Symmachiella macrocystis: one gene and its partner. The protein of the gene in region 1 interacts with the protein of each later gene in a pairwise test. Links are inferred from orthologs where the notes say so. Each region holds a gene or a part of one and is shown in the gene's direction. Other genes may lie near its edges.

The links.
Region 2: the proteins of ribD (region 1) and accC interact in binary tests that used the Escherichia coli proteins (3 or more experiments, as listed by UniProt). The link is inferred for Symmachiella macrocystis from one-to-one orthologs.

Annotation. Positions count from the first base shown.
Region 1 is NZ_SJPP01000001.1:3,615,886-3,630,552, forward strand. Bases 7,073-9,987 are described here. They hold ribD (bifunctional diaminohydroxyphosphoribosylaminopyrimidine deaminase/5-amino-6-(5-phosphoribosylamino)uracil reductase RibD), read left to right. Parts: upstream 7,073-7,925; coding sequence 7,926-9,050; downstream 9,051-9,987. Other genes in these bases: CA54_RS14040 (glutamine amidotransferase), read left to right, coding at 7,073-7,867; CA54_RS14050 (FAD-dependent oxidoreductase), read left to right, coding at 9,162-9,987. Outside these bases: CA54_RS14025 (TolC family protein), read right to left, coding at 216-1,715; CA54_RS14030 (carbon-nitrogen hydrolase family protein), read left to right, coding at 1,965-2,822; CA54_RS14035 (vWA domain-containing protein), read left to right, coding at 3,114-5,567; more of CA54_RS14040, read left to right, coding at 5,588-7,072; more of CA54_RS14050, read left to right, coding at 9,988-10,814; CA54_RS14055 (amidohydrolase family protein), read left to right, coding at 11,035-12,270; CA54_RS14060 (acyltransferase family protein), read right to left, coding at 12,536-13,651; CA54_RS14065 (PVC-type heme-binding CxxCH protein), read left to right, coding at 13,902-14,667. UniProt on the Escherichia coli protein: Converts 2,5-diamino-6-(ribosylamino)-4(3h)-pyrimidinone 5'-phosphate into 5-amino-6-(ribosylamino)-2,4(1h,3h)-pyrimidinedione 5'-phosphate.
Region 2 is NZ_SJPP01000003.1:256,508-271,255, reverse strand. The notes cover bases 6,382-9,377. They hold accC (acetyl-CoA carboxylase biotin carboxylase subunit), read left to right. Parts: upstream 6,382-7,208; coding sequence 7,209-8,546; downstream 8,547-9,377. Other genes in these bases: CA54_RS24465 (6-phosphofructokinase), read left to right, coding at 8,668-9,377; accB (acetyl-CoA carboxylase biotin carboxyl carrier protein), read left to right, coding at 6,382-6,808. Outside these bases: CA54_RS24505 (ABC transporter permease), read left to right, coding at 1-804; CA54_RS24500 (ABC transporter ATP-binding protein), read left to right, coding at 887-1,546; CA54_RS24495 (PEP-CTERM sorting domain-containing protein), read left to right, coding at 1,954-2,649; CA54_RS24490 (PEP-CTERM sorting domain-containing protein), read left to right, coding at 3,249-3,938; CA54_RS24485 (DUF4082 domain-containing protein), read left to right, coding at 4,197-4,838; CA54_RS24480 (M24 family metallopeptidase), read left to right, coding at 5,097-6,197; more of accB, read left to right, coding at 6,335-6,381; more of CA54_RS24465, read left to right, coding at 9,378-9,732; CA54_RS24460 (CCA tRNA nucleotidyltransferase), read left to right, coding at 9,934-11,364; CA54_RS24455 (Gfo/Idh/MocA family protein), read left to right, coding at 11,478-12,587; CA54_RS29615 (hypothetical protein), read right to left, coding at 12,641-12,802; CA54_RS29610 (hypothetical protein), read left to right, coding at 13,563-14,426; CA54_RS24440 (phosphatase PAP2/dual specificity phosphatase family protein), read right to left, coding at 14,524-14,748. UniProt on the Escherichia coli protein: This protein is a component of the acetyl coenzyme A carboxylase complex; first, biotin carboxylase catalyzes the carboxylation of the carrier protein and then the transcarboxylase transfers the carboxyl group to form malonyl-CoA.

The DNA of each region.
Region 1 (14,667 bases):
CCATTGGTTGATTGTCGTGTGGCAACTCGCCATTGCAGGGCGAAACCTGCCAATGAGATTCGCGCGCGCCACCGCATACAACAGAACATTTCTGGAGGAACGCCGTCAGCAAGATGCCGCGAGCGATTCTGCAGCATCGGCGACGAATTGTCCAGCAACAATACAGCAGTAGGGCCTACTGCCACCACGATGCCGCGTAAAGTGCCAAACATCGATCACGGCAACATCATCGGAAACAACCCCACCGGGTAGTCCGTATTGATGTCGGGCGGCGTGACTTCGGAGGCAATTTCTCCAGGGGCTCCTAGACCTTCGGAAATCAGCAATCCCTGCAGGCGGACGACGCTCAACCACAAGGCCGTTTGTATTTGCACCGCTGCGAGACTTTGGCGAAAATAGGTCCGCTGCGCGGTGAGCAATTGCAAATAATCGAGTTGTCCTTCTTTGTAGCCACGGCTCACCAGATCGAGATTCTGCTTGGCTTTGGGCAGGATTTTATCGCGATAACTCTCCATTTGTATCCGCGCGTTTTGATAGCTTTGAAACGCGGTGGCGAGACGGTCGCGCAGGTCCAACCGCAGACGTTCAATTTCGCGGCAGGCGCGAATATGCTCGGCTTGGGCGGCGGTGATATTGCCTTGATTGCGGTTGTGAATCGGGATCGGAAAACCGACTTGAATGTTGACGATGGTATAGTCCGTGGCGAAATCTTGTGCGATACCGAGTTGAGCATCCATGTTGGGAATCGGTTCGGCTTCGGCGCGTTGGATCGCCCACCGAGCGCGATGAACATTATAATACGCCGCCTGCAGTTCTGGGCTGTTTTCCGTCAACCAGTTCCAGACCGAATCGAATTCCAGATCCGGCGGGGTCTGGTCGAGACTGCCAACGAGGTTCTCTGGCTGTAATGCGGGGGAACCAACAGCCAGCGATAAACGTTTCAGCGAGGTTTGACGCACGACGCGCGATGTTTTGACCAGATTCAAATTACTCTGGGCTTCGATCTCGGCTTGCAGCACTTGCGAATAGGTCCCTTCCCCTGCTTTTTCCAAACTGCCTGCTATTTTCGCAGCCTGTTGCGCCAACTGTTGTAAGTCCAACGCTAGTTCCAACGTTTTATGTGCGCCGAGCGATTCATAAAATCGGCGGCGGACGGTGTTGATGACGCGATGTTGTTGCGTTTCTCGCCTCCAACGGGCTTGTTCAACAGCACTGCCTGCGACGGCGCGGTTCAATTCTAATTTACCGCCGCGAACAAATTCTTGCCCAATAAACAGTCCTTGTTGGCCGGCGTAACCCTCATTGCCGACTTCCGCTGCCTGATAACCCATGATCGGATTAGGACGTAGCCCGACTTGCTCACGCACACCATTGAGCCGCATGATCTCGGCGGCCGCTTGCTGTAATGTCGGATTGGTCGCCAGGGCCAACTCTTCCAATTCCGACAGCGAATAGGCGACCCCCGGTTCGGGCTGGATCGCATCCGGCGGAGACGATTTGATGGTGGACATGCTGGCATCGGAAAAATCGATAAACAAATCCGCGTTGGAAAGATGGACGACTCCCGAATCATCGGCCCGCGCCGCATCGACTTGACCAGGCAGCGGTTCATCAGCTTGTACGTATCGTTCGCGTGCTGGCAACGCCAAGACTAACGGTGCAGCGCTGAGGAGAACGAGTGCGAAGCGGCGCACGCGCTGGTAGGATCGTTCCATGGACTTCATCCCTGGGGAGAGGACGAGTGACTGCGGTGGGGTTTGGGTCATCTTACAACAGCGCTAGGTGCGGACCATGCGCATGACGTTTGTATCGACGGTAACAGTCATTGGGATTGAATGTTTCCTAAGGGTGGCTGGGTCTCTCTTGGCCGAGGTTGGCCAGAGCGGCGACAATTGTTGATCTTTTGGCTGCCACATGGTACAGACCCTGTTCACTCTCAAAACACGTGATGTGGAGTCGAGACTATGAAAATTGCCGGTGTGCAGATGGATGTCGCATTGGGACAACCCGCGGCGAATCTGACAAAGATTATCTCAAAATTGACCCAGACCGCCGCTGCCGGCGCGACGCTGACCGTGTTTCCTGAATGCGCACTGACGGGATATTGTTTCGACAGCCGCGAGGAAGCGCTCGAATCTGCCGAGACGATTCCCGGACCGTCAACGCAACGACTCGCCGAAGCGTGTGCAGCGACCAATAGTTTTGCCGTCGTCGGCATGCTGGAAGCAGCGGGGGAGAGTCTCTACAACGCTGCAGTGTTGGTTGGTCCCGCGGGGGTCTTGGGAAGTTACCGCAAGGTGCATTTGCCGTTTCTGGGCATCGACCGGTTTACCAGTTATGGCGATCGTCCCTTCGCTGTGCACGCTGCCGGCGGAATGAACGTTGGTATGAATATCTGCTATGACGCATCGTTTCCCGAGGCGGCTCGTTGCTTGGCATTGCAAGGGGCGGATTTGATCGCCTTGCCTACCAATTGGCCCCCCGGTTCCGAGTGTGCCGCTGCCAGCGCGATTAACACGCGTGCTTTGGAGAATGGCGTGTATTACATTGCCGTGAACCGTGTCGGTGAGGAAAATGGGTTTCCATTTATCGGACACAGTTGCATTGCCGACCCGACTGGAGCCACGTTGGCCACATTGCCTCACGACAACGAAGCCATTCTCTACGCCGAAATCGACCTGTCGCGTGCACGGAATAAACATTATGTTCGAGTGCCCGGCAAACACGAAATTGACCGCTTTGCTGACCGCCGTCCGCATCTCTACGGCCCGGTCATCGAGCCGCATGGACGAACGCCGCCGGGACGGACTGACGTCGATTGAGAATTGGCGAAAGGAATGCAGCAATCTCATGAAATCTACACTTAGCCCCGGGCGAAGGGATCGCCATTTTGTGGCTGCCAAGACTGGCGACAGGCAGCGGTTACGGTCGGCTGATACTGAGGCTGCGCATTGGACGCCGACTACTGGATTGTTGTAGGATAGGGGGGAACACAAATCTAGGTCCTTTGACGAATGCGGCCACCATGCTCCGTTTTTAGTCCGCGAACTTGTCACACAGTGAAAAACGTCGCTCATCTAAAGAATCATTTCATTCTCGAACCCCTCCCGTAAATGTCACCGCAGAATCCACAACTGCTCTACTTCTTGGCGCTGGCCGTCATTCCGGTGATATTGCATTTTCTGTTACGGGCCAAACCCAAAAAGTTGCTGTTTCCCGCGTTGCGGTTGATTCAGATGCAACGACGGGCCAACCGTCGGCGGATGCGATTGCGGCATTTATTGCTGTTGTTACTACGCATGGCCGTGATTGCACTGATAGTAATCGGGCTGGCGCGGCCCACGGTTCCCTCAGCCAATTATTCGCCGTCGATGAGTGAAATCGTGACGACGCTCTTCATTCTCGCAGCCGCGGCGGGCGGGTATTGGGCGATGTTGCGTTTTTGGCGCCGTAAACAATTACCGGAGTATGACTTGGCCCAGCGGCGGTCGTTTTTACGCGGAGGCGTTGCTGTTGGAACGTTGGTGCTGCTTCTGCTGCTTGTTGTTTGGCCCTTTCAACGGCGGATATCCGCGGCGATATCACAACCGACCATTCAACAGGCGGAAAACCTGCCCGTCGCAGCGGTGTTCCTGTTCGACACCAGTCTGAGCATGGACTTCAAATATGAAAATAAGACGCGGCTAGAACGTGCGGCAGAAATTGCCACGGAGCATCTGAATAACCTCCCCGGATCAAGTCGCATCGCCATTAGTGATACGGCATCCAATGAACCGATCCATTTCAGTCCCGATCGTGCTATCGCGCAAACACAGATTCAGGAATTGAAATCGTCAGCAATCTCCGCGGCCATCAATGACCGCATTCGCGCAGTGGTCGACCTGCAAGTGGACGACATTAGTCGCGGGCAAGGTGCGGTTGCTGACGGGGAGAAATTTGAAGATCAATTTGTCCGGGAATTGTACATTTTCACGGACTTGGCCCAGCACGCTTGGCAGCCAGAAGGAGCGCGGTTATTGCAAAATGAACTGGAACGCTTAGCGGCCTTGGGGGTGTATTTGATCGACGTTGGTGTCGAGGAACCCTCGAACACCAGTTTGACCGACTTGCGACTGTCCAGCCAAGCGGTTCCGCAAGGGGGTGTGGTGACGGTCGATGCAGCCGTGACCGGCAGCGGAACCGGCAGTGGTGTTAAGACTGTTGGGATTTCGATCCAAGGTCCTGGAGGTGAAATGATCGACCAGGGGAGCACCGACGTGCAGGTCGACCAAATCGCCACCCGCGCGCGGTTCCCCCTCAGCGGTTTGACCGGGCCGGTGGTCCAGGGAGAGGTCCGGTTAGAAACCGACGATTCGTTGTCGTTTGACGATGCCATTTCATTCACCATCGAAGTTCAGCCTCCCAAGCAAGTGCTGGTCGTCTCGGACAATTATGCGACGAAAGCCAATTTCTTCCGGACCGCTTTGTCGCCGGAGGAATTGGAACTCTCGGGGGATTCGCCGTATCGCACTAAAGTCATCGACTCGGCGAAGTTCGCTGCTGAGGATTTGAGCCGTTTCGATGTGGTCTGTTGGCTGGACGTGGGGCAGCCTGGATTCGCTGATTGGCGGGCTCTGCAACGATTTTTAGAGGCTGGCGGAGGGGCCGTTCTCTTTTTAGGCCCGAACGTCAACCAAGCCAGTTACCTCGATGAAACCGCTCAGGCTATTTTGCCGGCGGACTTATTGGCGAATCGTCCTTTCAAAGAAACCGAACAATTCGATCTGCGAAACCTCACGCATCCACTGTTGCGGACATTCGCCGAATGGGATACGAGCGAATTGGCGAGCGTAAACGTCACACGACACTGGCGGACAAAACCAGCCGACGATGCGACCGTGATCGTACCCTACACCGACGCGAACGAAACCCCGGCGATCATTGAACGCACCGTCGGCCAAGGCCGTGTCGTGATGATCACCACGCCGTTTGACCGCAGCGAATGGAGTAATCTAGTGACCTCCGTGAATGTCGCCGTGGTGCTCAGCGATCAGTTGGCGCAATACGTTTCCCGGCACGACGATGAGCGTTACAACTATACCGCCGGACAAATTCCCGTCATCAAACTCTCCGACGAATTCGAGATCAAACAGTTGCTGATCCGAAAGCCAGATCGCACACAACCGGGCAAGGATCTTCCGCCCGGCGCGGACGAAGTGGTGATTGACGATGCGCGGCTGTTGGGGAATTATCGCCTCATCCCTCGTAACGCCGACATTCAATTCGAACGAGGTTTCAGCATCAATGCCGTCGCCTCGGAAAGCGATCTTTCGCGTTTGGGCACCAGTGATCTTGATGAATTGTTCGGTGAAGGACGGTATGAAGCGGCCCGCGATATCGACAACCTCACACGACAAGTCCGGCAAGGCCGTGTCGGACGAGAAATTTTCCCTTGGGTGTTGGCAATAATGATTGGGATTTTTGTCGCTGAGCATTTCGTGGCCAATTATTTCTACGAAACCGAGACGACCGCCGCGGAAGATATCGCGCGCGGGATGTCATCAAACGCTGATCAACCAGCCGTCTAAGGGCCTACTGCGGATTCCCCATGTTCGACATCTTCCCCGACAACCTGCAACCCCGGATTGAACCCATCTGGCCCTGGCCGGTGGTGGTCGTGGTTTCGATTGTGTTGTTGGTGATCGTCCTGCGTTCCTATCGGCAGCGGGTCGCGCATTTATCACGGGGCACGCGATTCTGGTTGTTGGGGCTGCGAACGGTGGCGGCGTTGCTATTGATTTGGGCAATGTTCCGACCCTCGTTGGTTCTAACGGAAACCGATGAGCGCTCCGGGCAGTTGGTTCTCGTACACGAAAACTCGCGGAGCTTGGATCTCGCCGACGGTCCGGGTGGATTGACGCGCTGGGAGACGATTCTAAAAACATTGGCTGACAATCAAGACTTGTTGGACCAGATTAAAGAAAAGGTTGAGGTCGTACATTACGAGTTCAATAGCGAAATCACTCAGGTGGACAAGCCCTCCTCGGCCGCCGATGGGGAAATGACGGCCATCGGTCATGCCTTGGAATACCTGACCCGTACCCTGCAACCCGATGTCGTGACCGGTGTGTTTCTGTTTAGCGATGGAGCACAACGAGCGCTGCCGCCGTTCGACATCGATCCGCGCGGAGCAGTCCGCCAATACCGGGCGGCGCACAATGCGCCGATACACACCGTCGGCGTCGGTTCATCGAGTCTCACCGATTCGACGATGGATCAAATCGCTGAGGATTTGAAGGTCAATCCGACGGTGTTTGAAAAGAACCAAGTGCTGGTCGGAGCGAATATCCGCGCCTTGGGGGTCGCCAATCGCGATTTGACGGTCAAATTGATGGTCGAAGATCCCAGCATTCGTGATCCCAACAAGAACAACATGAAACTAGCGGCACCGGCGCAGAAGCTGCGCACGACACGCACACAAGACGTGCTGCCGGTCGAGTTTACATGGACGCCGCAATACGCGGGCGAATACAAAATCTCTATTGAAGTCGAGCCGCTTGAAGGCGAGTTGATTACCAGCAACAATGTGCTCACCACCTTTGTCACGGTGCTCAAAGGTGGGTTGAGCGTCGCTTACTTCGATATTTGGCGGCCAGAAATGGGAAAGCTGGCCGAGGTTGGCCGCTCTCCCGATATCCAAATCGACCGGCAAATCGTCCGCTATCGGGGCGAGGCTGAGCCGACGAAAATTCAAGACGAATGGTTCGAACCGGGCCGATACGACGTCTACATCATCGGCGACGTCCCTGCCAAGGTTTTTGGCGAACGGAACCTGAGGCGATTGGCCGAAGCTGTCAGTCAAGGTGCCGGTTTGATCATGACCGGCGGATTTCACAGTTTCGGTGCCGGCGGCTATGCGACGACACCGCTACAGGATCTGCTCCCGGTGGTGATGTACCCCACGGAGATCCTCAATGAGGATGAATTGGACGAGAGTTTGCAAATCTCCAATCCGGTACAAATGTTGCCGACCATCGAAGGTCGCGGCGATTTTGTGATGCGAATGGGGAATCTCGGCGACGAAAGTACCGGTTGGGAACAACTTCCCAAACTGGAAGGAGCAACCAAACTCACGCCCAAAAAGCTGGGACTGGCCCGCGTGCTGGCGGAAACTGAGACGCAACAACCGCTATTGATCGCCCAAGAATACAACCCCGGCCGCGTGATGGCTTTTGCCGGCGACACCACGTATCTGTGGTATCTGGCGGGATTCGCCAATGAGCAACAACAGTTCTGGCGGCAAGTGATCTTGTGGTTGGCGAACAAGGACTCACAAGGCGATGACTCGGTGTGGGTCAAACTCGAAGGACGGCGGTTTCGTCCCGGACAAAAAGTGCCCTTCACCTTCGGCGCTCGCGACGAAGAAGGTAAGCCGCTCACCGATGTCGAATTTCAAACACAAGTAGTCGGCCCGGAGGACAAACGATATCCCGTGGCTCCCCAACGCAGCGGTGATTTGAATTTCGGTGAATTCGCCGAATCCGCTTTGCCGGGTGAGTATCGCGTGGAAGTCAGCGCGGTGCGAAATGGAAAACCGTTGGGTTACAGTGCCAAAGCGCGGTTTGTGGTTTTCGAACAAGATTTGGAAATGTACAACCCGGCGGCCGACCCGTCACTGTTGCAAGAGATCTCGTCGGTCACGCAAGGACGGTTTCTATTGCCGGAAGATTTTCGCGGTTTTCTTGAGGAATTGATCGACAAGGGCATCAATCGCCAACTGACGCAAAACAAAGTGGTTTCGCTGTGGGACAACTGGATCTTATTGGTCTGTTTTGTCGGTGTGATGTCGACCGAATGGTTTCTCAGGAAAAAACGGGGAATGGTTTGATGCGGAGTTCTGATTGTCTCCGCCAACTCTGCTCAGTCGCCATGTGAGCGAAATCGCTATGCCAGCTAGAACATTTTCTGACGCAGAAGCCGCCATGCGCCGCGCCTTGGAAATCGCCGCCTGGGGGACCGGGCGGGTCGAACCGAATCCGCAGGTCGGGGCGGTGATCGTTGATGAGCAAGGAACGCTGATCTGTGAAGGACACCACCAACAATTCGGCGGCCCTCACGCAGAGGTCAACGCCATCACCGCAGCCGCCGGGAACACCGCCGGGAAAACATTGTTTGTCACGCTAGAACCGTGTTCACATCACGGGAAAACACCCCCCTGCTCCCAAGCGGTGATTGATGCGGGATTTGCTAAGGTCGTTGTCGCAATGCTCGATCCCTCGCCGCACACAGCTGGTCGTGGAGTGCAGCAGCTGCGCGAAGCGGGGATCGAGGTCGAGGTGGGGTTGCTGGAAACCGACGCCCGCGCATTGATCGCCCCGTTTTTAAAATTACTCACAACCGGTCGGCCGTACGTACACGCCAAATGGGCCATGACGCTCGACGGAAAGTTGGCGTCGCGGACCGGGCATTCCCAATGGATTTCCAGTCCTGAATCAAGAGCGATTGTGCATGAATTGCGAGGACGAATCGATGCGATTGTCGCGGGGGCGAAGACTGTCGCCGGCGATGATCCGTTACTGACCGCACGACCGGTCGGCCCGCGCACCGCGACCCGCGTTGTCGTTGATTCGCAAGCGGAACTGCCGCTCAATTCGCAGCTGGTCAAGACCATTTCCGAAGCCCCCTTGCTGTTGGCGACGCGCCACGAAGCCGCGCCGCAGCGCGTGGAACAACTACAAACTGCGGGCGTAGAAGTGGTCCAATTCGCCTCCCCTGCGGGAACCGGCGTTCCACTTGGCGAGTTGTTGGATGAATTGGGGCGGCGGCAGATGACCAACGTGCTGTTCGAAGGGGGCGGAACCGTGCTGGGATCGTTGTTCGATGAACAGCTCGTCGATGAAGTACACGTGTTCGTCGCTCCCAAAATTGTGGGAGGCCTCTCCGCCATCACCCCGGTTGGTGGCCTGGGTCTGGAACAGATCCCTGCTCTGCCGTCGCTGAATATACCGTCGATGACCATCGTGGGCGGGGACGTTTATATTCACGGGCGTGTGAACCAAGCCGATGCCTGAATGCCGCCGGTTAGCGTCGCAATTTCGCACGACCGTAGTAGAATGGGCTTGCTATTCATCCAGCAACGGCTAAGAGTTTCTCAGCCATCCTTTTATAGAATTCGTCTCCCTATGCGTATTCAACCTATCGTGATTGCCTTGTTGTTCGCGGGAATCACAGCAACGGCGCTGCCGGCAGCTGAATTTGATGTGGTCATTTACGGAGGCACCTCCGCCGCCGTCACAGCCGCCGTCGAAGCCAAGCAATCGGGCAAATCGGTGGTGGTGGTTTCGCCGGATAAGCATCTAGGCGGACTGTCCAGCGGCGGACTGGGCTGGACCGATACCGGAAACAAAGCGGTCATCGGCGGATTGGCTCGTGAGTTCTATCACCGTGTGTGGAAACATTATCAAACCCCTGAGGCTTGGAAGTGGCAACCTCGCGAAGAGTATGGCGGACGCGGACAGGGAACCCCCGCCGTCGACGGCGCGCAGCGTACCATGTGGATTTTTGAACCCCATGCGGCCGAGTCGGTCTTTGAAGATCTGATTCGCGAACACAAAATCCCGATGCATCGCGATGAATGGCTTGACCGCGAGAACGGGGTCAAAAAAGAAGGCGCAAAGATCACTTCGATCACCACTCTCAGTGGCAAAACCTACAACGGGCAAATGTTTATTGACGCCACCTACGAAGGGGACCTGATGGCGGCCGCCGGCGTGGAATATACCATCGGCCGCGAGGCGAAAAGCCAATATGGCGAGCAGTGGAACGGTGTGCAAACCGGCGTGCTGCATCACAAACACCACTTTGGTGCGGTGAAAACGCCAATCAGCCCGTACCGCATTCCCGGTGATCCACAGAGCGGCTTGCTCCCGCGGATCAGTCCGCAGCCGCCGGGGGAATATGGGGCAGCAGACAAAAAGATTCAAGCGTACTGCTTCCGCATGTGCCTGACGGACGATCCGCAAAACCGGGTGCCGTTCCCCAAACCGGAAGGTTACGACCCGGCGCAATACGAACTACTCGTGCGGATTTTCAATGCGGGTTGGCGAGAGACGTTTAACAAATTCGACCCCATTCCCAATCACAAAACCGACACCAACAACCACGGCCCGATGAGCACCGACAATATCGGTTACAACTACGACTACCCGGAAGCGTCGTATGAGCGGCGACGCGAAATTATCGCCGAGCATGAAACCTATCAAAAAGGGTGGCTGTATTTCATCGCCCACGATCCACGCGTCCCCAAAGAGGTTCAACAGGAGATGCAACAATGGGGATTGGCGGAAGACGAATTCGTCGACAACGGTCATTGGCCGCACCAAATCTATGTCCGCGAAGCCCGTCGCATGGTGGGCGATTTCGTGATCACCGAAAACGAACTGCTCAACAAACCACCGATCCCCGATTCGGTCGGCATGGGGTCGTATGGCATGGATTCACACAACGTGCAGCGGTACGTCACGCCGGACGGGCATGTGCAAAACGAAGGTGACATCGGCCGTTCCACCCGCGGACCGTACCAAATCGCCTATCGCGCGCTGGTCCCCAAACGGGGCCAATGCGACAATTTGTTGGTCCCGGTCTGCGTCTCCAGTTCGCACATCGCCTTCGGCTCCATCCGTATGGAACCGGTCTTCATGATCCTCGGCCAATCCACCGCCACGGCAGCGGTGATGGCGATCGACGAAGGATTAACCGTGCAAGATGTCTCCGCAGTAAAACTGCAAAAAGAATTGCTGAAACGCGGACAAGTTCTTGAAATTCCAGCAGAGTGAACGCACGCCAGTTGAGCGCCTGGCGGCTTCGCTACAAAAACTAAAAGATGAACCACGAAAAAAACGAAAGACACGAAAACGATAAAAAAGAAGACTAGAAATAACCCCTTTCTTTTTTCGTGTATTTCGTGCCTTTCGTGGTTATTTTTTTCAAACCCACTCCAGACGCCGCTTAACGCACAACCAAGTCATTAGTTTTTCGGCTTAAAGGTCCACCAGTATGTCATCTACCATCATCGCCGGTCGTTTTGTGAATCCCGAACGGGAATGGACCGGGCAAATCCGACTTGAAGGCGACACGATTGTCGAAGTTGGTGAGCGACTCGGGACGCCGGATGTGGAATTCGGTGAGGACTGCTATGTCTTTGCCGGGATGGGAGATATTCATATTCATGCCCGCGATGACCAGAGTGAGACGCAAACCTATAAAGAAGATTTCCGCACCGCCGCAGCCGCGGCTGTGAATGGTGGGGTCGTGCAAGTCGCCGATATGCCCAACAATCCGGTAGCGCCGATTGATGATGCTTCATATCGGGCGAAGCAGCAGCATCTGGCGGCGCGCGATGTGCCGATACAAGTCACGCTTTACGCAGGAATCGGTCCCGGGACGCGGCCGCTGTCATTTGCCGTGCCGTATAAGGCCTACATGGGGCCGAGTGTGGGGGATTTATTTTTCTCGACGTTAGCAGATTTGGATGAAACCCTCGCGCATTATCGTGGGCAGTGCGTGAGTTTTCATTGCGAGGATCCCGAACTGCTCGAACAACACAAATCAGCCGCGACGCACGAACAACGACGACCGGCAGAGTGCGAACTTTCAGCGACGCGGTTTGCGCTACAGATGATCGAAAAATATGAACTGCGCGGCAAGCTGTGCCATTATTCCGTGGGCGAAGGGCTGCCGTTGATACGTGCGGCGCGTGCCAAGGGGTTGGACGTGACGTGCGAAGTGACGCCGCACCATTTGTATTACGATGTTTCTGATCTCACCGACGAAAACCGCGGATGGATGCAAATGAATCCCCCCTTGCGAGACATTGCCGACCGCAAGGCGATGCTGGCCGCACTCCGGGACGGGACGTTGGATTATCTGGCCACCGATCACGCGCCGCACACGCTGGAAGAAAACACCGCCGGCATTTCCGGGCAGCCACACTTGGATACCTACGGCGAATTCGTCACCTGGTTGATAGCCGAGCAAGGTTTTACCGCCGGGCAGGTCGCCGCGTTTTGTGCGGAGAACCCAGGTCGGTTTGTGAATCCTTATACAGCACCGCTAAAATTCGGTCGCATCGAGCCGGGATATGTCGCATCACTGACGGTATTAAATCTCGCCCGCCCCACAACCATCCGCCGCGAGGACCTCAAAACCAAATGCGGCTGGTCCCCCTTCGAGGGAGTCACCTTCCCCGGCAGCATCGAAGCCGTCTACGTCCGTGGCGAATGTCTCAAATAAACAATTCCAAACCGAGGACTTGTCGTATTCGACGGGCATGATGTCGGCAGGCATGATTTTCAAACGGCGACATAGAATTTCGAGGACCGCATCACCCCCCGTTAAATCCACCACCCCGGAACGCCGCCGCGAAAAACCCCAAAGGGGTTTCACATCATAGCCCAGGGTAAGCGGCAAAGCCGCGCCACCCTGGGAATGAAAGCCGACATCAAACAAACCCTGAAAGGGTTTTTCAATCGTTGGGCTGACTGGCGATCCCTCCGCATTACAGTCGCAAAAAGATTTTGTTGCGGTAGAGCACATACAAGAACAACCAGACCAGAAAAATTTCGCCGCCGGCCCACATCGCGGGGTGGATTTTGTGTTGGCCTCGCTGGAAGAGCAACTCAAAGATGGCGGGGAAGTCGACGAATTCGCGGACCATATAAATCGTGATTGCGTTCATGCCGATCACGATGAAGGGAAAGGCCAATTTTTTCCAGCCCCAAACATCGACAAACAAATACGAAATCGATAAAGCGATACAACTCCAGCCGGTTGTGTACAACACAAACGAACTGGTCCACAGGTTTTTGTTGATCGGAAACCAAGGGTTCCACAATCGAGCCAAGGCAACACAGGCGACGCCGGCGGCAAAGAGCGTGATCGTTTTCTGTTCGCCTTCCTTTTTGCTCAACTTCAACCAATGCCCGGCTAAGACTCCGGTGAGCACCGTGGCGATTGCCGGAATTGTAGAGAACAAACCTTCCGGGTCGCGGACCTCTTTGTAGAGCACGCCCGGCATGATTATTTGGTCGATGTATCCGCTCAACGTGTGCCCCGGTGTCCAGTCACCGGCACCGAAGCCGGGGACGGGGATAAATCGCATCGCCGCCCAATAGCCGATCAAAATGCCGACGATCCAAATCACCTGCCCGCGGATATTGGTATTCAGTGCAATGAATGCGGCAAACATATAGCTCAACCCAATGCGGCCCAACACGCTGGCATAGCGTTGATTTTCAAAGTCGAGCAGCAGCATGCCGTTAAATATCGCACCAAAGAGCACCAGCAACAGCCCACGGCGTATCACGCGGGCATACAGTTTCGATGGTGGCGTTCCCGTATCTCGTTGCCGTAGCAACGAAAAGGGCATGGCGACGCCGACGATGAACATGAACAACGGAAAGATCTGATCGTAGGCGGTATACCCATTCCACTCGGGATGTTCGGTGAGGAACGCCACCTTTTCGCCCCATTCGGGTTTCATCGCAGCGGCAACGGCTTCGACAAATCCCGCGCCGCCGATGATCCAAAACATATCGAAACCGCGAAGGGCATCGAGCGACATCAGCCGTGGAGAGGGTTGTTCGGCAGCAGCTTTGGGGGAGGCAGCGGGCATCTTCACGGTCTTTCGCACGGGACAGCAGTTCTAAGGGGATCACGGCTGGAGATCATCAAGGTAGCAAAACCAGCCCCACCGCCGCCAGCGAATTCGCCGAATGCTAAGCGAAACTCACCACCGTGTGAGCCGCAGTCACGGCGGTCTTGTTGCGTCGATGCGGCGAAATACGTAACCTGAATAGGTTGCGATCAACGATTCTGACGATCGCGACCAGCTGCATTGAAACCAATGAGGAGATGACCGACCCGTGATTATTCGCTACGCGACCTGCTTATTTTTTGTTATTGCCACACAGATTCTCACATGCGTTGCCGCGACCGCTCAAGAAGCGGAATTTGACTACAACAATGTCCAAGCCCCGCCCAAACCGGCGCCGGGGTGGGTCAAGATGATTGACCAAGGGACGTTGAATCCCGAATTGGCCGGCTATCAAACGCCAGCGGGTATCAAAGTCGAGATCGTGGCGACGGAACCGGAAATCGTCAATCCCGTCGGCATGCGATTCGGACCGGACGGCACGCTCTACATACTGGAATGGGTCAAAGGCAAGTCGGCCGAGCAAACCTACTACGATGTGACCCTTAAAGATGGCACACAACTAAGCATTTTGCGGATGACTAAAGACGTGCCCGATGTGTTGAAAACGCTCCAAGACACAACCGGCGACGGCAAATATGATGCGGCGCAGGTCGTTTTAGATGATCTTGAGTTGTCCTCGTCGGTGGCTTTTCATGATGGCTGGACGTACTTGCCGTCGGTGGGGCACGTGATTCGTCGCAAGCAATCCAAAGCCGAGGGGCCGTTCGATCTCCAGGAAGAAGTCCTGCGTGGATTTTGCGGATTTCACCATCATCAAATCTCCGGCGTGACTTTTGGCCACGACGGGGGGATGTATGTCACCTCCGGCGACAATGACAATCGCGGCGAAGGGGTCGACGGGACGCGCGTCGATGTCATGCGATGCGGCGTGGTTGTCCGTAGCACACCGGACGGGCGGCAGTTGACGGAATTTG
Region 2 (14,748 bases), on another replicon or contig:
CAATTGCACAAGCAGGCGGGGCTGAAGGTCGGCGATACGGTGACGTTGATGGATCGTGAATTCAAAATCACCGAGACCTATCCCGAACGCGGGACAGCGGACGATAGTACTGTGTGGGTGAATTTGACCGAAGCGCAAGAAATGCTCGGCATGCAAAATCTCGTCAACGCGATTTTGGCGTTGGAATGCAACTGCGCAACTCAAGATCGCCTTGCTGAAATCCGCAAGGACATCGCTGCCATCTTGCCCGGCACGCAAGTTATCGAACGTGGCCCTCCGGCGTTGGCTCGCGCCGAAGCACGCAACAAAGCACAATCGACTGCCGCAGCGGCCCTAAAACATGAACAAGAAGCGGGTCGGGAAACGCTTGAGCGCGAGACCGCGGGGCGGCAACTCGTGGAAAAACAGACCGAGGAGTTCGCCGCCGTGCTGGTGCCGGTGGTGATGATCGGTTGCGGGGTTTGGATCGGTTTTTTGGCGTTGATGAACGTCCGCCAGCGGAGCAACGAAATCGGCATTTTGCGGGCGATTGGTTTGAAGTCGACGCAGATTCTGTTGATTTTTCTGGGCAAGGCTATCTTGATTGGACTCGCCGGCGCGTTGCTGGGTTATGCCGCCGGGTACTTGGTTGGCGTTTCCTGGAGCGATTTTGCGACCACGTCGGTGAAGTCCGCGCGGCTGTTTGAACCACAGCTGTTGTTGCTGGCGGTCATTATCGCGCCGTTGCTTTCGGGGCTGGCCAGTTGGTTGCCGGCCATGTTGGCGGCCCGGCAGGATCCGGCGATTGTTTTGCAGGGCGATTAACCTCCCGCGACCGCTGCATTCATACCGTCCCTATTCAGCGGGGCGATTTTCTTGAACATTCAAGCACATCGATTTGCAACTTATGCTGTTATCAGTCACGGACGTGCAAAAATTCTACCCCTCAGCCAGCGGTACCGTCCGCGCGTTGGATGGTGTCAGTCTCGAGTTGGCGGCAGGAGAATTTACCGCCGTGCGGGGCCAGAGTGGGTCGGGAAAAACGACGCTCTTGTTGCTAGCCGGCGGCTTGTTGGCACCCGATGGGGGGACAGTCCTGATCAACGAGCAGGACCCCTACAAAATGGCTTCCGACGCCCGCGCGCACTTCCGCTCGACAGAAATCGGCTTTGTGTTTCAGCAGTTCCACTTGATTCCCTACCTCAGCGTGCTGGACAACGTGCTCGCCGCTTCGATCCCCACGCATCCCGCCGATGCGAAGCAGCGGGCCGCCCAGTTGCTGGCCAAGTTTGGGTTGGAGCATCGTCTGCATCACGTGCCGGGACAATTGAGCGTCGGCGAACGTCAGCGAACCGCGCTGGCGCGGGCGCTTTTGAATCAGCCGAAGTTGATCTTGGCGGACGAACCGACCGGTAACCTGGATCGCGAAAATGCGGAAGCAGTGCTGGGGCACCTCACGGAATTTGCGAATGATGGTGGAGCCGTGCTGCTGGTGACACACGATGACGAAGCGGCATCGCGGGCAAAGAGGACGATTCACATGGCCGCCGGCAAGGTTGTTGAATAACGGATTCGAGAATTACCAAAAATCGCTCGATTCGCCTATTTTATAGGCTCAAACACTCCTCGGCATCGCTCGTAAACAACGCCCGCTACACCCGGTTTTCCCGCGTTTATTGGGGGGGATTTTGTGGCAGGGTGTAGGCTGCACCTGTTTGAACGCCACTTAGACGCCGCCGAGTGGCAAGTTCGGCGAGGTTAGTCGTCTGTTTCACGCCTGCAGATTCGCTGGCTGTTTCCCGCCGCGAACGCCAACCGCATATCCCGACATGCCAGTCCGCATATCTCACTCTGGGCAGATTTTAGGGATTGTGCCACTTCCGCTTGATTTCCGGGTTGTCTTGGGCCACAATAGTGACTCAGAAAAAGGCAAGCAACTCACCTTTAGCATCGCATTGGATTCAAAGATTCATCATGAAACACATTCTTCTTGCCGGTTTGGTCAGTCTTGGTTTGGTTTCCTCTACTCAGGCGGGGATGATTTTAATTGACTACAATGACTCGGCGATTGCACCAACTTTCGGTGGGACCTGGAATACGATTGCTGCACCATCGGGCACGACTGCACTCGTCGACTCAAACAATGTGGCCACTGGCGTCAGTGTAAGTTTTTCCAGCGTCTGGTTTAATACCAATAGCAATTCGCCTTGGTCGAATGGGGACACTGCCTGGATTGATGGCGATGCTGCCGCAGACACTTTTTTAAACTCTAGCAGTGGAAGTTCCGTCTCGATCACTTTTAGCGGGCTAATCGCAGGTGCTGCATATCAGATAGACCATATAGGAGTACGGGCATCTTCCAGTAATCCCGTTGGCAACTACACGATCAATGGAAGCTTCGGGGATTCTACTCCAAGCGGTAATCAATACGATGCGACTTCGGATGGCTTCACGAACGGTGACTTCATTACTTGGAACTCAGTGGTCGCCAGCGGCTCAGGTGAAATCGTGCTTCAACTCGATGGCAATGGTTTTGCATATGCTTCCGCCAGCCGGATTACTCCGCTGGATTCAGCCGTCCCCGAGCCTTCCACGTTCGCCCTGCTCGGCATCGGTGGTTTGGCCCTGGTCGGTTACGGCTGGCGACGCAAACGGCAACAAGCTGCGTGAAACAGATTGTCAAAGAACTTCCAACCGTCGGCGCCCAAGCGTCGGCGGTTTTTTGTGCGCTGAAGCCATCCATCCCCAAACATAGTGGGAGAATTGGGGAAAGACGACCAATGTGGGACCGCACCAACTAGCTGTAGCGATACGACCATATACCTGCTGTTATGTCGTGATCCCACCAAGGTTGTTGAATAACGGATTCGGGGATTGCGAAAAGTCGCTCAAACCGCTTACTTTATAGGCTCAAACGCTCCTCGGTATCGCTCGCCATCAACGCCCGCTACACCCCGTTTTCTCGCGTTTTTTACGGATAGAATTTGCTTGCGGGTGTAGGCTACACCCGTTTGAGCAACGCTTAGACGCCGCCGCTTTGCAAGGTCGGCGGGTTTGTCTGCTTCACGCTCGCCGATTCGCTGGCTGTTTTCCGCCGTGTACGCCACACCGCATATCCCGACATGCCGGTCCGCATATCTCAGTCTGGGCAGTTTGTAGGAATTGTGCCGTTTTTGCTTGCTATGCGGGTTGTCCTGGGGCACAATGGTGACTCGAAATAGGCAAGCGACTCATTTTCAGCACCACGTTCGATTCAGAGATTCTTCCCCATGAAACACGTTCTTCTTGCCGGTTTGGTCAGTCTTGGTTTGGTTTCCTCTGCTCAGGCGGGGATGATTTTGATTGACTACAACGATTCGGCGAATGCACCAACTTTCGGTGGAACCTGGAATACGATTGCTGCACCATCTGGCACAACTGCACTCGTCGATTCAAACAATGTGGTCACTGGCGTCAGTGTAAGTTTTTCCAGCGGCTGGAATGATGACATTTTTAATTCGCCTTGGTCGAATGGGGACACTGCCTGGATTGATGGCGATGCTGCCGCAGACACTTTTTTAGGTGGAAGAAGTTCCCTCTCGATCACTTTTAGCGGGCTAATTGCAGGTGCTGCTTATCAGATAGACCATATAGGAGTACGGAGAGCTTCCAGTGGTCCTGTTGGCGACTACGCGATCAATGGAAGCTTCGGGGATTCAACTCCCAACGGTAACCAATACAATGCAATTTCGGATGGCTTCACGAACGGTGACTTCATTACTTGGAACTCAGTGGTCGCCAGCGGCTCAGGTGAAATCGTGCTTCAACTCGATGGCAATGGTTTTGTATATGCTACCGCCAGCCGGATTACACCGCTAGATTCAGCCGTCCCCGAACCCAGCACCTTCGCCCTGCTCGGCATCGGCGGCCTGGCCCTGGTCGGTTACGGCTACCGACGCAAACGGCAACAGGCTGCGTGAAACAAATTGTCAAAGAACATGGTGTGGCAGGACCAACCGTTGGCGTTATGCGTCGGCGGTTTTTTCGTGTCGTATGCCTGCCGATTCGCGGGCTATTTTGTGCACTGGCCGCCTCCTCTGCAATCTAGACATTGCGGTCTACAAACCGCCATTTGGCAGTTTGTGGCATCTGGGGTGTTTTTGCTTGATATCCCGGTTGTGACATTGCATGATGGGGAGCCAACAACAGATTTGTCTTCCTTTTTTCGTGAGGTCCGTATGAACCGTAGATTTCTTTCTGCCGCTGTCATTTGTTGTCTCACCGTCCCCATTCAGGCGGCGAATGCTGGACCTATTCTAGATTTTGATACATCAACGGGTAACAACGGGGTCAACCTGAACCAAAGTGTTGGTTGGCAATTCGATGTCATCAATCCCATCACCGTTACAGGCCTGTCGTGGTTTGACGAGAATCAAGACGGCCTGTCCGTCGGGCACACGGTCGGTATTTGGGCGCCCGATGGAACGTTACTTGACTCCGTGGCGATACCGTCAGGAACCGCTGCGACTCTTGACGGAATTTGGCGGACGGTTGCAATCAGCCCGCTGAATCTTGTGGCTGGAAATGGGTATATCGTAGGCGGCGAGAATTTCTCCACGAACACTGACCGCTTAGCTTTCGGTGTGACCCAAAGCGTCGACCCAAACATCACCTTTGCAGGTGGTAGATTTTCTTCGATTGGTTCAGGTTTCGTTCGGCCGACCTCGGCTACGGCAGGCAACCCCGGCGTGTACGGTCCTAGTTTCAGCATTGAGATGGCCGCAGCCGTCCCCGAACCGAGCACCTTCGCCCTCCTCGGCATCGGCGGCATCGCCCTGGTCGGCTACGGCTGGCGACGTAAACGGCAACAAGCTGCGTGAAACAAATTGTCAAAGAACTTCCAACCGTCGGCGCCCGCGCGTCGGCGGTTTTTTCGTGCGCTGAAGCCATCCATCCCCAAATACAGTGGGAGGATTGGGGGAAGACGAACAACGTGGGGCCGCACCAACTAGCTGTAGCGATACGACCATATAGTTGCTGTTATTTCGCGATACCGGCAAGGTTGTTGAATAATTCGGCCGTAATTGCTCAAATGGCGGCAACTGGTGAGCCGCAAATACTTGGATAGGAGATCCCCCATGGCTACGGACCGTTTCGTCAAACGTCGTAAGGGCGTAGTGCGCAAGTTGAAGGCAGTCGGTGCGGATGCGCTGTTAGTGACGAACTTTACGAACGTGACCTACCTGACCGGTTTTAGTGGGGACGACAGTTTCCTGTTGGTTAGTCAGGACGCCACGGTCTTGATTAGCGACGGGCGGTATGAGACACAGATTGCGGACGAGTGTCCCGGATTGGACGTTCATATTCGTCCGCAAAAGATTGGGATCGTCGCCGCTGCGGCCAAAATTACCGCGCGGGCAAAAATCGCGAACCTGGGCTTCGAAAGCAACTCGACGACGGTCGATGAGTCTGAGGGGCTGCGCACGGCGCTTAAGAGTGCGGAACTCGTTCCCGTTTCAGGGCTTGTGGAAGAATTGCGGCTGTGCAAGGATGCCTCGGAAGTTGCGGCGCTGCGCGAGGCGGTGACGCAGGCGGAGAGAGGGTTTGAGGTTCTCAAAGCAACCCTCCGTGGCGAGCAGACGGAACTTCAGGTGGCGCATGATCTCGAACATTCGATGCGGAGCTTCGGAGCAACTGGTTCGAGCTTTGCTCCGATTGTGGCGGTGGGAGCTCACGCGGCGCTGCCGCACGCAACTCCTAGGCGGGTCTTGATTTCCGACGCGGATTTTGTGCTGGTCGACTGGGGGGCTGATGGGCCAACGGGGTACAAAAGCGACTTGACGCGAGTTTTGGTGACCGGTAAAATTTCGGCGAAACTAGAGAAAATATATAGAGTTGTGTTAAATGCCCAACTCGCGGGGATTCGAAATGTCCGTCCCGGAGCGCGGTGCTGCGATGTGGATGCGGCTGCTCGAAAAGTGATTGAGGACGCCGGATACGGCAAGAAATTCAATCATGGTCTGGGCCACGGTCTGGGCTTGGATATCCACGAAGGCCCGCGATTGAATTCCATGACGGAAATGGAATTGAAACCGGGCATGGTGGTGACGGTTGAGCCAGGGATTTACCTTCCCGGATGGGGAGGAGTGCGAATCGAAGATGATGTGTTGGTGACAAAGGATGGGCACGATGTGTTGACCTCCTCACCTAAGAAATTCGACGACATTGTCTTGAGCTGACCGATAACGCGTAACTTCAGATAACGCGAAACTCATTAGAACTCCAGCGGCTTTCGGTGTCTGGCGGAACGGCGCATCCCAGCGCAGTCCGAGGCAGCACTTGTGAGTCGTCAAAATGAATAATAGGAACGAAACACATGGCTGACGAAAATCAGTCGACGCAAGGTCCGGTCGATTTGGCCCGCCTGACTGAACTGATCGAATTGATGGAAGCGCACGGCCTAACCGAAGTCGATGTGCAAAACGGCGAGCAGCGCTGGAAGTTGCGGCGCGGACCACAAGACGTCATGCAAATGGTTCCCAACGCCGCCTATGCGGCAGCGCCACCCCCGGCCGGAGCGCCTGCGGAAGCTGCTGCGGTGGATGACGGCACGATTGAGATCACCAGCCCGACAGTGGGGACGTTTTTCACCGCGCCGACGCCGGAAGATCCTCCTTTCGTGAAGATCGGATCGAAGGTTTCCGGTGACACAATAGTTTGCATTGTCGAAGCGATGAAGGTCTTCAACCAGATTCCCGCGGAAGTTTCCGGAACCATTACTGAAGTGCTAATCAAAAATGGTGATCCGGTGGAATTCGGTCAGCCGTTGTTTCGTGTGCGGCCCGGTTGATTCGCGATTTCGGCCAGAACGCGAAACCGGTAAAACGAAGAGTTGACCGGATGCCACTCGCCACGACCGACGGGAACGAGAATTGCGTATGGTGGCGCGATTTCTCTGAGGTGTCAGTCGCCGCAAGAGGAATGGGTGCGCAAGAGGATTTGAGGACGGGTCGCTGTGGTGAGGGCCGCAGTGGTACGGCTCACAGCCTGCGCATGAAAGTAAAGTCGCCGGATTTGTGTTGATGTGTGACATCACGCATCAATCCGCAGCGGCCAAGGGAATTTGAGGTCGAGCAGTTATTACGGAACCAGTTGTCGAAAACAGAACTATCGCACGTCGAGTGAAACGGTCCTGGTGCCGTTGAGCGAGACGAAATGAGCGCGAGGTGGGCGCGACCCACAAAGGTGCCATGTTTCAACGAATTCTAGTCGCCAATCGTGGTGAAATCGCCTTGCGGGTCCTCCGTGCGTGTCGCGATTTGGGAATTGAGTCCGTCGCTGTCTTCAGCGAGGCGGACCGCGGTGCACATTATCTGAAATTGGCTGATGAGGCGTATTGCATCGGCCCGGCTGCCGCGACCGACAGCTATCTGATGATCAACCGTATCATCAGCGTCGCGGAACTGGGCAATGTCCAAGCTATCCATCCTGGATACGGCTTCTTGGCGGAGAACTCACATTTCGCCGAAGTCTGCCGTAGTTGCAATATCGAGTTTATCGGTCCCCCGCACGAAGCCATGGCACAGTTGGGGGACAAGGTGACGGCCCGCGGGATTGCGGAGCAAGCCAAAGTCAGCGTGGTCCCCGGCAGTGACGGACTGGTTGCCAGTGAATCGGAGGCCTTGGAGGTCGCGAATCGCATTGGTTATCCGGTGCTGATCAAAGCCACCGCCGGTGGGGGTGGCAAAGGGATGCGGGTGGCGATGAACGACATCACGCTGAAGTCGGGCCTCAAGGCGGCTTCAGCCGAGGCGGAGAGTGCCTTTAGTGATGGCGGCGTGTATCTCGAAAAATACATTGAGCATCCGCGGCACGTCGAAGTCCAGATCTTGGCCGACAGTCACGGCAACGTGGTGCACCTGTGGGAACGGGATTGCAGTTTGCAGCGACGGCACCAAAAAGTCGTCGAAGAAAGCCCCGCTTCGAGTTTACCCACTGCCGTGCGGCAGGACATCTGTAAGGCGGCTGTCCGGTTGGTTAAAGCGGCGGGTTACCAGAACGCGGGTACCGTCGAATTTATTGTCGACAAGGACAATCAGTTTTACTTCATCGAAGTGAACGCGCGGATTCAAGTGGAGCATCCGGTAACCGAGATGGTGACCGGCATCGACTTGATCCAACAGCAGATTCGCATTGCTTCGGGGGAGGCGTTGCCCTGGAAACAGAAGGGGATTCCTTGCGAAGGGTCCGCTATTGAAGTCCGCGTGAATGCAGAGGATCCCGACAACGATTTTCGCGGCTCACCCGGAAAAATCACGAAATTGCGCGTTCCCGGTGGGATCGGCGTGCGTTGGGATTCGCATGTTCATGAAGGCTACACAGTCGGACCGTATTATGATTCCTTGATCGGAAAACTGATTGTGCACCGCCCCACGCGCGACGAGGCGATTGCGACGATGAAGCGGGCGTTGGCGGAATTTGAAGTGGAAGGGATCGCTACGACAATTCCCCTGGCACGCAAGATTTTTGATCACAACGCCTTCGCCGAGAGCAAAGTCGATACCACATTTATTGAGCGAACATGGTAACGTGCGGGTCCTGTCGTGATCAGCACCACTGCACAAGTAGATAGGCCACATTGAGTGGCGAAATGGATCAGTCCAAAGCGACGGACCGTTAGTTTTTGTCAAACAAGAGAGACGTGAGAAAATGAAAGTTGCATTATTGACCGGTGGCGGCGATTGTCCCGGTCTGAACCCGGTGATTCGCGCAGTGGTTCGCACGATTCACAATGCCGGCGGAAAATCGATCGGCATGCTTGAAGGTTGGCGCGGCGCGATTGAGGGAAATTTTACAGATCTCTGCGTTCAGGACACCGATGAAATCATTGCCCGTGGCGGCACGATTCTGGGGTCTTCGCGAACGAATCCTTATAAAGATCCAGATGACCCCGAACTGGCGGATCGTTTGATCAAGACGTTTGATGAACTCGATGTGGATGCGCTCATCGCCATTGGGGGTGACGACACATTGGGTGTTGCCAGCCGGTTGTATTCGGAACGCAAGTTTCCCGTGGTTGGTGTACCTAAGACAATCGACAACGACTTGAGTTGCACCGACTTTACGTTTGGCTTTGATACGTCGATCAATATCGTGATGGAATCGGTGGACCGTTTGCGGACGACAGCCGAGTCGCATCGTCGTGTGATGGTCATCGAAACCATGGGACGCCACGCCGGGTGGATCGCCTGTTTCGCCGGAATTGCGACCGCCGCCGACTTTATTCTCGTGCCGGAAGTCGAAGTCGACATCGACGAGATGTGCAATATTCTCAAAGCGCGTCGTGCGGAAGGCAAGTCGTACGGCCTGATCATCGCCAGCGAAGGGGCCAAGTTGCCGCAAAGCGGTATGGTCACACAGGACGCCGAAGTGGATGACTTTGGTCATGTGAAACTTGGCGGGATTGGCGATACCTTGGCTGAAGTCATTGAAGAACGGACCGGAATCGAAACGCGGGCCGTCACATTGGGTCACTTGCAGCGCGGTGGTCCGCCCAGCGCCTACGACCGCGTGTTGGGGACCCGTTTGGGAATCAATGCCGCTCGGTTAGTGCTCAACCGTCAATATGGCCGCATGGTCGCCTTGCGAGGCATGGGTATTGTCGACGCCCCATTATCCGAAGCGGTGGGTACGCTCCGCACCTTGGACCTGGAATTCATGCGCGAAGCGGGAGAATTCTTCAAATACGACGCCGATCCCAACCACACTCCGTAAGCGTTGCGTCGTATGGTTCGGTCACCCAACGGCGGCGACCGGCTTAGTAGTCAATGGTATTCGGCGAGTGGGAACCATCACGTTTCCGCTCGCCGTTTTTTTGTCTTGAAGTAGTTTCAAAACCCTCTGACGCATCTCGCTGATACTAGAATGTAAGTTTCCGGAACAAGCGCAACCGGGTTTTGAAACAGGTTCTTGGCGATGGCAACCTGGAACCTAGTGGCTGTGGGGCGTGTCTTGTCGGCTGTGGCTTTGCCCGGTCGCGGCTTCGGCCTAAAATGCAAAGCAGCCACCCAGAGAGTTGAGAATATGACCACCAGCAATACCCGCCGCGAGTTTGCCCTCTACGTTGCGCGGGAATTGCATGAAGCGGGGTACCAAGCATTGTGGGCGGGCGGGTGTGTGCGCGATGCGTTGTTGGGACGCGAACCTTCGGATTATGACGTCGCTACCAATGCGCGTCCGGACGAAGTCCGTAAAGTTTTTGGAAGGCATCGCACGGTGCCCGTGGGGGCCAGTTTTGGTGTGATGCTGGTGACGGCGCCGCGTAGCGAAGACAACGTCGAGGTCGCCACGTTTCGCAAGGAAGGCCCGTATCTCGATGGCCGTCGCCCCGATTCCGTACAATACTGCACGCCCGAAGAAGACGCCCGGCGGCGCGATTTTACCATCAACGGCATGTTCTATGATCCGCTCAAAAATGAGGTTCTAGATTTTGTGGGCGGGCAGGAGGATCTGCGGTTAGGTATCGTGCGGGCGATTGGCGACGCGCATCATCGCATCACGGAAGACAAATTGCGGATGCTCCGCGCGGTACGGATCGCAGCGACTTTAGAATTCACACTCGATCCAGCCACTGCGGCGGCGATTGCGGAGATGGCTACGGAAATCGCAGTGGTCAGCGTTGAACGCATCTTCCATGAATTAGCACGTATGCTGGTTTGCCCTCGGCGGGTGCGGGCGTTGGAATCGTTGCGCGAATTGGGGCTGCTGCGGATGATATTGCCGGAGATCATCCCCAACTTGAACGAAGTCGATTCGGCCGAGCACTGGGGCAGAACCTTGCGGATGTTAGCTGGACATTCGGAGATGTCGTTTGAGTTGGCCTTTGCCATCTTGCTGCGAGAAGTCCCCACTCAGCAGGGTCGAGAAAACGATTCTCCCGCTGCCCGCGACGCAGCGCGTGCGGAGGTGGTCGAGCAAATTTGCCGCCGCTTGAAATTATCGAACCAGCAAACTGAACGGATCTGTTGGCTGGTCCAGCAGCAACACGTTCTTCGCGATGCTCCGCAACTTCCGCTGCACGCGCTCAAACGGTTATTGGTAAAGCCGGGCGCGAAGGAATTGCTCATGCTGAACCGGGTTGCCGCCGTCGCGGCCGAGGTGGATTTGACCGCTGTCGAATTCACCGAACGCTTCTATGAGGAAACGCCCGCTGATGAACTCAATCCTCCCGAATTGATTAACGGCGGCGATTTGATTGCGGCCGGTTTGTCGCCGGGACCGGGATTCAAGGAAATTCTCGATTCGATCCGTGACCGCCAATTGGACGTTGAAATCACCACCCGCGAAGCGGCGCTTACGGTTGTGAATCAATTGATAACTGGCAAGAGCATCGAAGAGAATTCCTAACGGACTGCTGCCGGGCCAATCCTTGCGAAAGCGGGCGAACGTCCTTACAGTCTAAAACCAAACGCCCGCATTGAGCATTCCTAAAGACTACAGTCGAAGGCCTAGTTCCTCCCATGCCCGCTCCCATTCGTTTCGGCATTATCGGTGCCGGCGCTGTTTCCGACTACCACCATGTTCCCGGCATCAAGATCGATCCTCGCGCCGAACTCGTGGCGATTTGCGACCCCAATGCCGACTTGATGCAGCAGCGTCAAACCGATTGGGGACCAACGCGGTGTACGACCGACTACAAAGAATTGGCGGCTGATCCCGATGTCGATGCGGTGATCATTGCCACCCCCAATTTCACGCACAAGGAGATTGCGCTGGCCTGTATTGCCGGGGGCAAACATGTGATGTGCGAAAAACCGTTGGGGCTGAATTTCGCCGAATCGCTGGAGATGTATCAGGCCGCCCGCGACCAAGGGGTCCGGCATATGACCGCTTTTACGTATCGGTTTGCGCCGTCGATGCGGTATTTGAAGCATCTGGTTGCGACGGGCGCGCTGGGTGTGCCGCGGCATTTTCGTAGCCAGCGTTTTCTGGATTTACCGGAAACGAGTTGGGGCTGGCGACAATCTAAAAAATTGGCCGGAGCGGGGGATCTGTTCGATATGACAATCCATCGCATCGATTTCGCACAGGACTTGATGGGGCCGATGACGGCTGTCTGCGGTGCCATTGCGCAATACGCAACGCGCGAAAAGACGGCCGATGGTCAAGCGTGTCCGCCATCGGATGTCGACGATTGGTCGGCATTGATCGGTCAATTCTCTGGAGGTGCAGTCGGTGTGTTCGAGGGAAGCACGGTGATGAAGGGCTATCACTTCGGAGGCTTCGGGCGGGAATGGGCCGAGGTGAATGGCAGTGAAGGCTCGGCCGTGTACCAACTCACTGAGCCGAATACGATTTTGCTGGGCAAGGGGGGCGAGTCGCTAGAAAAAGTCGATGTGCCTGCGGAGTTCCTCACGCCGGACGGCAGCCCCCGTGATCCCAGCCAGGGCGTACCCGCCACGGTCTTCCGGTACGATCTGGTCTACGAACTCGTCTCGGCGATCATCGAACAGCGCGATGCCGTCCCGGGATTCGATGATGGAGCCAGTGCGCAGCGGATCGCAGATGCGGTGTTGGAATCATTCGACAACCGAAGTTGGGTGACATTGCCAAGTGGATTGGAGACGTAAGCAGACCGCTTGACTGGCTGGTGCTGAGGATTGCCCCCATTGAGAAACGCGGTTTACTTTTTTGGTTGTGCGCGTTTTTTCTTCTTCGCGGCGACTTTGGGGGACTTCTTTTTCGGAGAGGTCTTTTTCTTTGCCGCCTTCTTCGCGCCAAAAATCTGGTCGTAATTATTGGCAAATGCGTCCGTCGATCCGGTGTGTACTGTGTAGCCCGTCATGCTGGATTCCTCAATGTCCGTGTCGAATTCTTAGCGTACCGCCCGGTGGTCGCCGGGCAATTTGGTCATGATACCGGCAGGGAACGTGGCTTCAAGTGTCTCGCTGTTTGCTACTTGGTGTTCATTGCACGGGGCCAGCACAGTCCTAACGGTTTTGCCGACTGTAACGTCTCTTTTCTGGCGTACGGTGCGGTTGGGAAAAGATTCTCTTGGAAATCGCTAAAATCGGTGTGAAATGTTCGGGGTTTCTACGTTATGACCTATGAACCGGAATAGCACGAGCGAAGCGAACACTCTGTCTACGTTGAGTTGTTTACGGCTGGCAGGAATATCATAGGTTCGCTTGTTTGTCGTCGATATCGCGGGAAGCCTCTTTTTTTCCGTTGTTTCGTTAGCGTTTAGCGAAGTCGTCGGGTGACAGTGCGGAAAACGCAGCTGTGTTGGGCAATGCTCGCGATGGCCTGATTCTCGGCTGTGATGTGTTGACGCAAGGTTTGCAGTCGAAACTAGCAGTATGACAGCCCGCGAATCCCGTTTTTTGGCTTTGAGGTGGGATGAATCTGGGAAAATATCCCAAGTTCATTAAACTTATTGTTGATCGAGCCGGCGACGGCGCGATACAATTTTATGTAAGTCTAGGGTAAATAGAGGGAATGGTTGAATTCCTGCGATTTCTTTAGCAAAAGTTCTGTGCAGATTTCCGTGCCTTAGTTTCCGGCGAATAACAAAATTGCCGTCGTTCCGTGAAAGGAAATGTTCCATGTTGCCGCGATTCCTTAGCAAGCCGTTTCGAGGACGAACCGCGTTATTGATGACTTGTTTATCAATCGCCGGTGTTGTCACGCTCACAGGGGCGTCGAAATCCCGAGCCATTACCAAATTGACCCTCGATCCGACTGCGGATGTCGTGCCGCTGTTCGATGGGATTGAGCAAAAGTCGTTGGACGTTTCGTACATTGCCAAGGATTCCAAAGGCGGAAACCTGTTCATCACCAATACGGGTGACAAGCCGTTGACGATCCAAATGCCGAAGGCATTCGCGGCTGTGCACGTGATGAAACAAATTGGCGGTGCCGGCGGGAATGTCGGTGGCGGTGGCGGTGGCTTTGGCGGACAAGGCGGCGGCGGTGGCGGCCAAGCGGTTGGCGGCGGCGGCGGGTTCGGTGGTGGTGGTGGCGGATTTGGTGGTGGCGGTGGTGGCGGCGGATTATTTTCCGTACCTGCTGAAAAAACCGCGAAGATCAAAATCAAGACGGTTTGCCTCGAGCATGGTAAAGCCGAGCCGCGTCCCAAAATGGAATACGAAATCAAACCGTTGGAAGAATTCACCAGCAACGGACCATTGTTGGAATTGGTCGAAAGCTATGGCTCGAGCCGTAGCAACAGCGATTTCGGCGCCGTTCAAGCGGCCGCGTGGCATCTTGCCAATGACATGAGCTGGCGTGAATTGGCGCAGAAGAAATTCGATCGCGTCGGACGTCCGGACGAAGCGTACTTCAGCGGTCGTCAACTTCAAGCAGCCCAAGGTATGGTGACCATTGCTGTGACCAAGTCCAAGGAACGTGAAGAAGAAAAAGCTAAAGAAGGCGGCGACAGCGTGCGTACCTACAACGAAGAAAAGTAGTTGCACGCGATTTGCACAGCACAGAATTCACGGAACACGAGGAACTCGCTTCTCTGCAAAGAGAGGGGAGTTCCTTTTTTTAATTTGTCCATTGTTTCTATCGCCCGCACCTTTCCCTGTGATAGCGACGAATTGCCGCCTCTGCTTCAGGGCGGATTACGATTGTCGGTCGCGCCGCACGTAACTGCGCCATTGCCTCATCTGCGTGACGGGCCATGCCGGTGTGTAGCAGGTAAGCACCCACCACGGCGGCGCTGCGGGAATAGCCGATATTGCAATGCACGTAAACCACTCCGCGCTGTGAATGCAATTCGATGAATTG